One region of the Shewanella sp. SM73 genome, then DNA from elsewhere that is predicted to be linked to it. Evidence: predicted binding sites of a transcription regulator. Region 1 holds the regulator's gene; the other holds the start of a gene.
The links. The regulator LexA, encoded in region 1, represses DNA repair genes until DNA is damaged. The targets are predictions, from matches to a motif close to TACTGTATNNNNATACAGTA.
Positions count from the first base shown of each region.

Region 2: umuD (translesion error-prone DNA polymerase V autoproteolytic subunit) is a predicted target of LexA. The motif match lies at 2,958-2,977, and genes of this name have one in related genera.

Region 1 is NZ_JAKKRY010000010.1:66,783-72,463, forward strand. Features, by position in the region: gene ctaD (cytochrome c oxidase subunit I) at 1-1,475, opposite strand, end outside; gene coxB (cytochrome c oxidase subunit II) at 1,485-3,020, opposite strand; gene L5M51_RS14525 (cell division inhibitor SulA) at 3,424-3,936, opposite strand; gene lexA (transcriptional repressor LexA) at 3,933-4,553, opposite strand; gene plsB (glycerol-3-phosphate 1-O-acyltransferase PlsB) at 4,714-5,681, shown strand, end outside.
Region 2 is NZ_JAKKRY010000025.1:33,071-38,751, forward strand. Features, by position in the region: gene L5M51_RS22080 (vWA domain-containing protein) at 1-126, shown strand, start outside; gene L5M51_RS22085 (hypothetical protein) at 350-598, opposite strand; gene L5M51_RS22090 (hypothetical protein) at 615-818, opposite strand; gene L5M51_RS22095 (hypothetical protein) at 1,150-1,605, shown strand; gene L5M51_RS22100 (hypothetical protein) at 1,631-1,795, shown strand; gene L5M51_RS22105 (hypothetical protein) at 1,915-2,784, opposite strand; gene umuD (translesion error-prone DNA polymerase V autoproteolytic subunit) at 2,988-3,422, shown strand; gene L5M51_RS22115 (Y-family DNA polymerase) at 3,410-4,663, shown strand; gene L5M51_RS22120 (hypothetical protein) at 4,831-5,181, shown strand; gene L5M51_RS22125 (hypothetical protein) at 5,296-5,681, shown strand, end outside.

The sequences.
Region 1 (5,681 bases):
CACTTAATTACTAATACTAAGAAAATCAATTGCGATAAGCCGAAGGCGAACCCACCAATCGAGACGATTTGATTAACATCGGCAAATTGAATCGAGTAGTCAGGGATACGCCTTGGCATACCTGCGAGCCCAAGGAAATGCATCGGGAAAAATAGCACATTGACTGAAATCACCGAGCACCAGAAATGCCATTGTCCCAGTCGTTCGTTGTACATGTGCCCCGTCCACTTAGGTAGCCAGTAATAGGCCGCTGCCATGATGGAGAAAATCGCACCAGTTACGAGTACATAATGGAAATGTGCCACAACAAAATAAGTATCGTGGTACTGGAAGTCAGCGGGTGTAATGGCGAGCATTAATCCCGAAAAACCGCCAATAGTGAAGAGTATGATAAAGGCTACAGCAAACAGCATGGGCGTTTCGAAACTGAGTGAGCCGCGCCACATAGTGGCAACCCAGTTAAACACTTTCACCCCAGTTGGCACTGCAATCAACATAGTGCAATACATGAAGAACAGCTCGGCAAACACAGGCATACCTGTGGTGAACATATGGTGCGCCCACACGAGGAACGACAGAATTGCAATACTAGCCGTAGCATAAACCATGGATGCATAGCCAAATAAGGGTTTACGACTGAAGGCTGGGACTATTGCAGAGATGATGCCAAAGGACGGCAAGATCATGATGTAGACTTCAGGGTGGCCGAAGAACCAGAAAATATGCTGGAACATCACAGGATCGCCGCCGCCAGCCGCATCGAAGAAACTCGTGCCGAAAAACTTATCGGTCAGCACCATAGTCACTGCGCCAGCGAGTACGGGCATAACTGCGATCAGTAGGAATGCCGTGATAAGCCAAGTCCAGACAAACAATGGTAACTTCATCCATGTCATGCCTGGCGCGCGTAAATTCACTATGGTCACAATCACGTTGATCGCGCCCATGATCGAACTTATCCCCATGATATGAATAGAAAATACAAAGAGCGCAGTGCTATCTGGGCTATAAGTTGTTGATAGTGGTGCGTAGAAGGTCCAACCAAAGTTAGGTCCGCCACCTTCCATAAATAGCGAACTGAGAAGAATAGTAAAGGCGAAGGGGAGTATCCAAAAACTCCAGTTATTCATCCGTGGCAGCGCCATATCGGGCGCCCCTATCATCATAGGGATCAGCCAGTTAGCGAGCCCTGTAAAGGCTGGCATTACCGCACCGAATACCATGATCAGCCCATGAACAGTTGTCATTTGGTTGAAAAAGTTGGGCTCGACCAATTGTAATCCAGGTTGAAAGAGTTCAGCGCGGATCACCATGGCCATAGCGCCACCGGTTAAGAACATAATGAAGCTGAACCATAAATACAAAGTACCTATGTCTTTATGGTTGGTGGTTAGCAGCCAGCGCATGATGCCCTTTGGCGCACCATGATGATGCTCATCATGGGCTGCGGTTTGATCTTGAGTCGTTGTGCTCATCATTATCCCCTACTGTCCATGACTTGCGATATCAGCAGGTTGCACTGTATCGCCGGTATTGTTACCCCAAGCATTGCGTTCATAGGTAATGACTGCTGCAAGTTGCTGTGGGCTAAGCTGTTTGCCAAATGCCTGCATAGCCGTGCCCGTTTTGCCGTGCATCACAATATCGATGTGATTGGCGACTGGTCCAATGGCGATAGCACTACCCACTAGCGCGGGGAAGGCGGGTGGTATTCCTGCACCTGTCACTTGATGGCAGGCAGCACAGAAGGTCGCGTAGACAGTTTCACCTTCGGCCATGAGGGCGTCATGGCTGAGTGTGGGGAGGCTTGCGGGATCGACTGCAGCTGAGACGTCTGTTGCAGGTGTGGGTGTTGGGGTTGTACTGCTTGGTACCGCGGCGGATGTTTGTGCAGAATTGCCGTTCATGTACTCGTTGACGTCTTTGGCTTGCACTGCATCGTCAGTATTATTGCCCCAAGCATTACGCTCGTAGGTAGTCACTGCCGCGATTTCTTGTGCAGTCAATTGCTTACTAAACGCTTGCATGGCTGTACCCGTTTTACCGTTGAGCACAATTTCAAGGTGGCCGCTGAGCGGTCCCGTTGCAATCGGGCTACCTTTAAGGTGCGGAAATACGCCTTGCAACCCTTCGCCATTGGGCTGGTGGCAGGCTGCGCAGTGCCCGAGGTAAACTTGTTCACCTTGAGTCATCAACTCTTCTTTACTTAGGGTTTGTGATAAAGCGGCTTGAGCGGCTTCAGCCGCAGCACCTGCGGCTTGTTTCTGCTCTGTTACCCAAGCCTCAAACTCGGCTTCAGGTAACGCTTGTACTACGATAGGCATAAAACCATGGTCTTTTCCGCAAAGTTCGGCGCATTGACCGCGGTAAATGCCGGGTTTGTCGATGCGAGTCCAAGCCTCATTGATAAATCCAGGGTTGGCATCTTTCTTAATGGCAAAGGCGGGTACCCACCAGGAATGGATGACATCCTCTGAAGTCATCAGAAAGCGGATTTTGCGGTTTATCGGTAGAACGAGCGGTTTATCGACTTCCAATAGATAGTTTTCACCCTTGGTTTCGGTGCCTTCAATTTGTGCTCTGGGTGTTGTCAGTATGCTATAAAAATCAATATCTTGATCGAAATAGCTGTAATGCCATTTCCATTGGGACCCCGTGACTTTTACGGTGAGATCGGCGTTGCTGGGATCTTCCATTGCGATTAAAGTTTTTGTCGCTGGAATCGCCATTAAGATCAAAATGATAAATGGCAGAATCGTCCAAGCGATTTCAACTTTAGTGCTTTCGTGAAAGTGGGACGCGACAGCGCCTTTGGATTTTCTGTGGTTGATCATGGCGTAAATCATGACGCCAAAGACCACTAGGCCTATTGCGCAGCAGATATACAAGATGGTCATGTGCAAGTGATAAACCTTGCCACTGATCTCGGTCACGCCAGGGGTCATGTTGAACCGCATGTCTGCGGCGGTCAACGGTGGTGCGAAAAGCACCACGAGTAAACAATACAACAATTGCTTCACAAGACTTCTCCTCTGCCAATTGCGAATAGCAACTACAAAGAAGAGCAACACAGTAAGTCTCAACTCTATGCAAACTCTTCAGTTCCCAAAAAAGCTTTTTTGACTTCAACGTGCGTTGGCGGCTGTTACTTTTAATCAAGTATTGTTACTGCTGGTAATTAGCCACGCTGGCACATACTGCTGAAATAAATCTGTTCTCTATTTTTAGTGGCGCTTCGAGTTCGATAAATACTCGATTCATTGACCACGGAAGGTGATATATCATCACCGACTTAACCAACCATACTTGCTGTTTAAATATTGATCAAGATCACTTATTTATCTAATTATCTGAAAAATTGCCAAAAAAAAGCCTCACATTCATAGGTGAGGCGGCTTTCAAGGTAAAAAATTAAATGAATATTTAGTGTACAGCGCTAAAAAAAGATTGCTGACCGAAGAGATTGCCTTGCTCAATGCGTACGTCGGCATGTAAGTGACTGTTTACGTCTTCAAGCACTATGCCCATAGCTCTGGCACTTTTAGCCACGATTTGTAGGCGTCGATTATCCCGCGCATCTAATGATTGAGTCCAAGTAATGACTGCACTGGACGTACCACTTGTCAGGGCTTTTTCCATCGCCCACAGGGTTTCGACTTCATCTTTAGCATGTACCAGCAAAACTCTATCCATACGCACACCCGCGTTAGCGAGCGTTTGCTTGTAGCCAATACTTGGTGGGTTGATGAGCACTAACCAACGGCCCTGTTGGCTTAACTGAGCGAGTTGTGCACTCAGATGAATTAATTCTTGGCGACCTTGAGTCTTAGTTGGCATGCAGGCGATAGGCGCATGGTGCCAGTCATAGTCGGCATCACGGACTTCATCGAGCCACAAGCCCGGATGGCGGGGGGCATTGCCAAGTAGTTTATTCATAGCCAATCTCCATTACGGATCACACCGACGGCGAGTCCTTCAATTGTTAAACTTTGGAAGCCTAAATCCACTTTAATCGGGGAGTAATCTTCATTTTCGGCATGTAGATAGACCACATTACCTTTTTTTTCGAAACGTTTAACAGTGACATCGTCATCGACTCTAGCGACAACCACCTGACCATTTCTAGCTTGTTCTACTTTATGAACTGCCAGCAAATCACCTTCGAGAATGCCGATATTCTTCATGCTGTCGCCTTTTACTCGCAGTAAAAAATCGGCGGCGGGATGGAACATGCTTGGGTCGACTTGGTAGTACTGTTCAACATGTTCTTGGGCGAGGATAGGTTCACCCGCGGCCACTTGGCCGATGAGCGGTAAACCTGTTTCAGTCAAATCTTCGATTTCCGCAGGCAGACGAATGCCCCGAGATGTGCCAGGCATGATCTCAATGCAGCCCTTTTTCGCCAACGCTTTAAGGTGTTCTTCAGCCGCATTGGCGCTCTTAAAACCTAAACGGGTTGCGATTTCTGCCCGAGTGGGTGGCATGCCAGTATCGGCAATATTTCGTTTAATTAGCTCTAATATTTCAGCTTGGCGTGGCGTCAAAGGTCTCATGGTGTTTCCTGTTTTTCTATACAGTTACTGTTAGTATATACAGTATTATTTGCAGCGCAAGTATTAACCACTTTTTAGCTATGTTGGAGAGAATTAGCGAATATTACCCATAGTCTGGTATTCTATCGGGCTAGTAAACGCACTTAATTGCATAAGAATAATGCCTAAACACGACTCTCTTTGGTTGAAATCATTACGTTGGATCCAAAAACACTTAGTGCACACTATTGTGGTGCCTCAGGATCCCTTTGCCGATCTGAATCTGGATGCTTCCAGACCCCTTGTTTATGTGATGAAAACAGAATCCCTCAGTGACATAGCTGCTTTGAGCGAAATAACGGCTAAGTTAGGTTTACCAAGCCCTTATGAGCCTCTAGTGGCTAATGGTGTGACTGCGCCTCGGGTTGTCTGTCTTCAAGGACGTAAGCCACTGTTTGGCGAGCGTGCTGGTAATGAGCCTTTCCTCGAATGTTTTATGCGTTTGTTAGCCGTGCATAAGGAACGTCCTGAATTAGATATTCAACTGGTACCCGTGAGCTTGTATTGGGGTCGCACGCCAGGGAAAGAAGACGACACTATGAAGGCGGCCGTATTTGAGCGGGAAAACCCGACTTGGCTGCGCAAGTGCTTGATGATTCTGTTCTTAGGTCGACATAACTTCGTGCAGTTTTCGAATGCCGTATCCCTGCGTTACATGGCTGACGAACATGGCACCGACATGGGGATTGCCCATAAGTTAGCACGGGTTGCGCGCGTGCATTTCCGTCGTCAACGTAAGGTAATGACAGGGCCTGTGCTGCCAAACCGCCAAGCACTGTTTCATTCGTTACTCAAATCTGAGTCGCTGCGCAAAGCGATTCAAGAAGAAGCCGCCAGTAAAAAGATTTCTGAGACCCAAGCGCGCGAGACGGCTATTGAGTACCTCGATGAAATAGCAGCCGATTACTCAGATAGTTTAGTGCGTATTGCCGAGCGTTTCTTAACTTGGTTGTGGAACAAGCTTTATAGCGGGATCAACATTAAAGGCGCCGAGCAAGTTCGCCAGCTGCATCACGATGGCCACGAGATTGTTTATGTGCCTTGCCATCGCAGCCACATGGATTACCTGCTGTTATCGTATATTTTGTA
Region 2 (5,681 bases), on a different contig from region 1:
GATAATACTGACTTTTTCCCTATTGATAACTTCAAAACGGTGTCGGACAATATGCTTTATGACAAGCTTTTGATGGAATTCTCGGACTGGCTAGCAGATGCCAAGCGTAAATCGATAATCAAGTAATAAAGTATTATACTTGATGGCAGTGTTCTTATAAATACGCTGCCATTTCTAAAACGGTTATGTCCCAAAGCGAGATATGACCAGTTTGATACTTTAATGCTAAGTTGTAGCTCGATTTAGACTTGCTTGTAGCAATCAGTATGAATCTATATTTCTGGTCACGTTTAATCTAAAACGGTACTAACAGGATTACTTGACTGTTTAGTATGAATCTTAACCTCTCCTACAGGTACTCCACAAAGCCAAGTGTACCGTCAGGCTGTGGTGAGAAAAAGGATACTTGGGTAATAGTAAACCGAACCAGAATTGCAGTAAGAGTATGACTGAGTTCATGGACTAATACACCTGGGCCCGCATAAACACGAAACAACAAACCTCGCCCAATAGTGGGAAATAACCAGTCGCGCAATAGCGATAGTAGCGTTAGGGTTACCCCTAAACTGAATACTGCTAGCCAGCCTTCATTTGCCATAAGTGGTTATTTATGGTTAATAAATACTATTAGATATTTCCATTTCCCTAATGCTGTATGCATGGGCGATGTCAGCACGTTCGACGGCGTTTTTCGCATCAGCCTCCATGCGCTCAACCATCACTTCCAAAGTTTCCATGTGCTTAGCACGGCGTAAGCGTAATACATAGGTTTTCACAGTGTCACTAGCACTATTGAAGTTGAACATCTCACGTAACATTGTTTCGTCCTGAGCAAAAGATTTCCAAATGTATTTCTGGGCAAGACATTAGCACCAAATGATAAGTCCCAGCACAACCGATGCTAAAATAATTTAACTTAGGCCATCATGCAAGCAAGGGGGAAGACAAGCAAGAGCACGGATTGCCGCGGAGCTGCGGGCGGAAACCCCTAAATACTGGGATATGAAACCTTACGATGAACCAAACACTCGTCGCATCATGAAAAGCGATAATAATTGTTAGGTATTTACAGAGATTAAAGCCGCGGAAGCGTTTGTTCATTCCTAATAGACGATAAACGCCGGTGACACATGCAAGGAATAAATTGAATTGAAGACAAATCTGAGAGAGTTAAATGCTATTCAACCCGCTCCGCTGAGTGACTTTGTATTGCGGAACCTATTCGACATTGAAATTGAAATGGGGTGGAAAATTGAAAAGCTCAATTGTGAGGTTACCCGTGAAACGGTCCCATACTCGCTAATAGTAGGCCATGATTTTACGATGGTTTCAGCTATTACTTGGGGAGAATTATTAGATGGCCATAGTAACTCAAGAATGTCGGATTACTTAAAGCGTCTCGAGGAATCACAGAAGTATTTTTGTGATGACAATTGGCCCAAAGATGCCGGAGTTTGGCTCGCAAAACTGGATGGAAAGTATTACTTGGCTGGTGGTAAACACCGCGTGACGATTAATTACTTTCTACGCCATTTCAACATTGAAATCTTCAGTGACTCAATCGTGCTCCCAAATGTTAAAGTCCTTCAATACAAGCTCTTGTAAGAACAATCAATAAAGGTTGAAGATTATGCAAATTGGCCAAAAATTTTTTGCAGTTTCAGAAGCATATTCATTTGAGGATTTAGACAGTTCTCTAGTTGAATTTCCAGTGCGACGTCGTGAGTTTGAAGTATTACCTAAACCAGAGAAAGTGATTACTGACGACGGACAGCACAAAACTATTGAGAACTAATTACCAGAACACCTTAAGTCTGAAGATTGGTTTTTGGTAAGAAGTTTAGAAACTGGCCGGAAATCATGGTTTAACCCTCACAATTATACGATTTCACTGCTCTAACAACGGCATTGTTATCATCGATAGCGGTACTTTCCTTTTGCAGCAGTGGATGTGACGCTATTTAGATGTTTTCGTATAACACACAAATAGTCATTACACTTTGGGCAGCGGTTGAGTAACGAACTGCCTTCAAAATCCAATTTACAAAATACACAGTGATATTTGCAGGTCTCCGTCTTAGCAATCTGCTCTTTAATTCTGTCTAATGTGGACTTGGGTGATTCGGCAGGTTTTTCTTTAGTTCGTTGATACTCAAGCCATGCGCTGCGTCTTGGGTTGTAGATCCAATGCTTCCCCTTGATAGATGACTCAACCCAATCCTGTAGCAACTGTTTAGCCGATTTTAGCCTGTGTGATTCGCTGAATAACTTCGCGAAATGAATTAATTCTAGCTCTAACACCGCCGTATGCTTGTCCTTTCGTAAGTCATCATATATCGGCGCTGGGCGTCCCGGGTGGGATATGTAAAGGCATAACTTACGTTCAGATACCGCTATAACCATGTCAACCTTCACATTATTAACATAGGTATCTTGCGCTAAATCCTTCAGTTCATAGGTGATTCTAGTGTTTTTAGTAATGACGTGCTTTTCGCCATCCAGGTCAACATCAAGAGGCGGCAACATTAACAGGCCTTGCTCCTTAAACAGCTGCTTAAGCATGTAGCGCACTGAGACATAGAACGAGAATTTACAAGCCTCAATTTCTTCCTTACTTACTTCTTTGCAGTCATGGGCAAAGTGGGGGGCATTAACCTCTCCCAGCCGAGCGAGTAAGGCTATGCCGCACGATGGGCAAACACAATCGCAGGACTTACCCCGAGTTGCTTCTTCCACATCGATATATACACCATCACTGCGTAAACCAAAGGGGATGAGGTTCATAATTACTTTCTTCTATCAAGCACCAGATGGATCATCAATCAATTTTGAATTTCGGTCATGTTTCATCTAAAACGGTACGAGCAGGGGTACTTGATTGTTCAGGATAGAATTTTTATTACTCTCCCACAAGGTCTGATCTAAATTTTCAAATTTTTTATAAATACTGCTATTATTACTGATTATTTATACAGTGGTTTGCAAGTATGAAACTCATAATATGCCATGCGAGTGCGGGAATTTCGGGTTTTCCAAGTCCTGCAGCGGATTACGTTGAATTACCCCTTAGTCTTGATCAGCTGCTTGTTGAGCATCCTAGCTCGACCTGGTTTGGTCGTGCTGCGGGCCGCTCAATGGAAGGGGTTGGGATCTATGATGGCGATATACTGGTGATTGACCGTGCTGCCAAGCGCCGCAATCTCTCTATTGTTGTTGCCAGCTATAACGGAGAATTTACCGTAAAGCTCCTTGATGAAAAGCGCCGGCTTCTGGTTTCGATTGATCAGCAGCAAAATATGACGTCCGTTTCTATCGATGATGCAGATACCTTCTCGGTGGAAGGGGTGATCATCAAGTCTATTCGACTTCATGAGCATTCAAGCTTACTTGAACAATATCTGAGTCAATCATGTACGGACTGATTGATGCCAATTCATTTTATGTGTCGTGCGAAATGGTGTTTAGGCCCGACTTGCGCGGACTTCCCGCGATTGTGCTCAGTAACAACGACGGCTGTTGTGTGGCAATCAACCGCGCGGCCAAGTCCGTTGGCGTGAAGAAATTTGCTCCTTACTTTGAGCAGCAACATCTATGTAGACGACATAATGTGCAGGTGTTTTCATCTAATTATGCACTTTATGCCGATCTATCGGCAAAAATGATGCAAGTGATCGGACGGTTTGCGCCCGAGCAATACGTGTACTCTATTGATGAGTCGTTTGTGTCATTTCAACACTGTGCAGCAATCCCAGATTTAAACGCCCATTGTACCCTGTTGCGCCGTGCTGTTTGGCGTGAGTGCCGTTTACCTGTTTGCGTGGGTGTTGGTGAGACATTAACCCTTGCGAAATTGGCTAATCATGCCGCGAAACAATTGGCTCAATATAAAGGTGTTTGCGTTATTGATAACGATGCGCAGCGTATTGAGATATTAAAATCGATGCCAGTTGATGAGGTTTGGGGGATTGGCCGCAAACTAACGGTAAAACTGGGATTACTGGGTGTGCATACTGCCTATGATTTGGCACAACTGGCGCCGAAAGTAGCACGACAACATTTTTCTATCGATGTAGAGCGAACAGTGCGAGAACTCAATGGGCAGATCTGTAAAACGTGGGATGTCACCAAAGCAGATAAGCAGCAAATATTTTCCACCCGCAGCCTAGGCGAACGAATATGTACCCGGGAACATTTACACCAAGCGTTAGCAAAGCATGCCGCAATTGCCGGTGCGAAGGTTCGAGAACAAGGCTCATTGTGTAAAACAATGGTCGTGTTTGCTGCCAACTCGACACATGATCCACAGCCTATGTATTTTAAAAGGCTTGTTCAGTTTACTTGTGCCACTGATGACAGTCGTGAACTGTGCGCCGCGGTTAGCCGCGAGCTATCAAACCTCTATCGCCCTGGTGTGCGCTATTACCGTATTGGTGTAGGCCTGATTGATCTTTGCCCTAAAACCTCAGTGCAATATGACTTATTTAATGCGCCCAAGAGCGACCCTAACTTAATGAAAATCTTTGATAGTCTGAATAATCGCTATGGCCGTGATGTGTTGTATATTGCTGCACAGGGGAGTGATCAGCATTGGACTATGCGCCGAGAATTTCTATCACCTCAATACACTACTCGTTGGTCCGATATACCGACGGTTAAAGCGTAACAGGATTCTGTGACGTTATGGCCATCGGCTAAGCACCACTGAAACGAGACTGGATGATACGGCGCCACTACCGGTTTGCAGTGTTGGCCATTTTTGCCCCTTCCTGATTTGCCTAAAGCAATCCCTAGGTGCTTTAATAGGATAATTCCAACCGGTAGGAGAAGTTTATGCTATTCAAACCCACTGCGCATTCACGTCGCTTGCTCCCAAAGTATCTCACCGCGGCCGTCCACAGCATTTTTGAAATGCGCGATGACACAGCACTCCCGTTAGGGGCCTTTTTCGACAAATTAGGAACAGAGACATGGCTCCACCAAGACGGCTTTTGGTATGCCCCTGTCGATATCCAGCAATACGAGCGCCGCGACATCGATCAGGCCATTGTTGCTCTCTTCCGTGAAGGCATACTCTCCGGTACCCCGTTTCGCACGCCTGCCAACAAACTAATCGAATTTGAGCTGATGGACCCGAATATAGAAGCACTATTGCCACGCATGAGAGACGTTTTCGCCCGATAACGAATTAGGTTGTGCTTATATGGCGCCGGTTAAGTAGCATTAAGTTTGCTAGATCCTGAATGAGATATTATTTTTAATGAGTAGTCCCTATTACTCATTGAAAAGGAATTCACGATGCATACGACGCGAATCGCTGCCGCCATTTTGTTACTTTCTGGCTGTACAAGTACCCTCAAGACAACAGTCGTTACAATTAGCAACTCTGACAACGCTAAATATGCCCAACAAGGACTTGTCTACTACTTACCGGCATCGAGTCAAGTTGTTACGCTGACTCACAAGCTGCTTTATTGTCAAATGAACAAAGGTATACTTGATTTTGATTATCAGACCACAGCTACAGTCAAACAAACTGCTCACCCCGATCTCACTAAGGTGTTCGTAGTAGACCCTGAAGAACTGCATGAATTTACCAAAGACTGGGGGATGACAGTGTTTATGCATCCCAATGGGCTCCTTAAGTCTTTTGCAACCAATGCCGATGATAAATCTATTGAGTT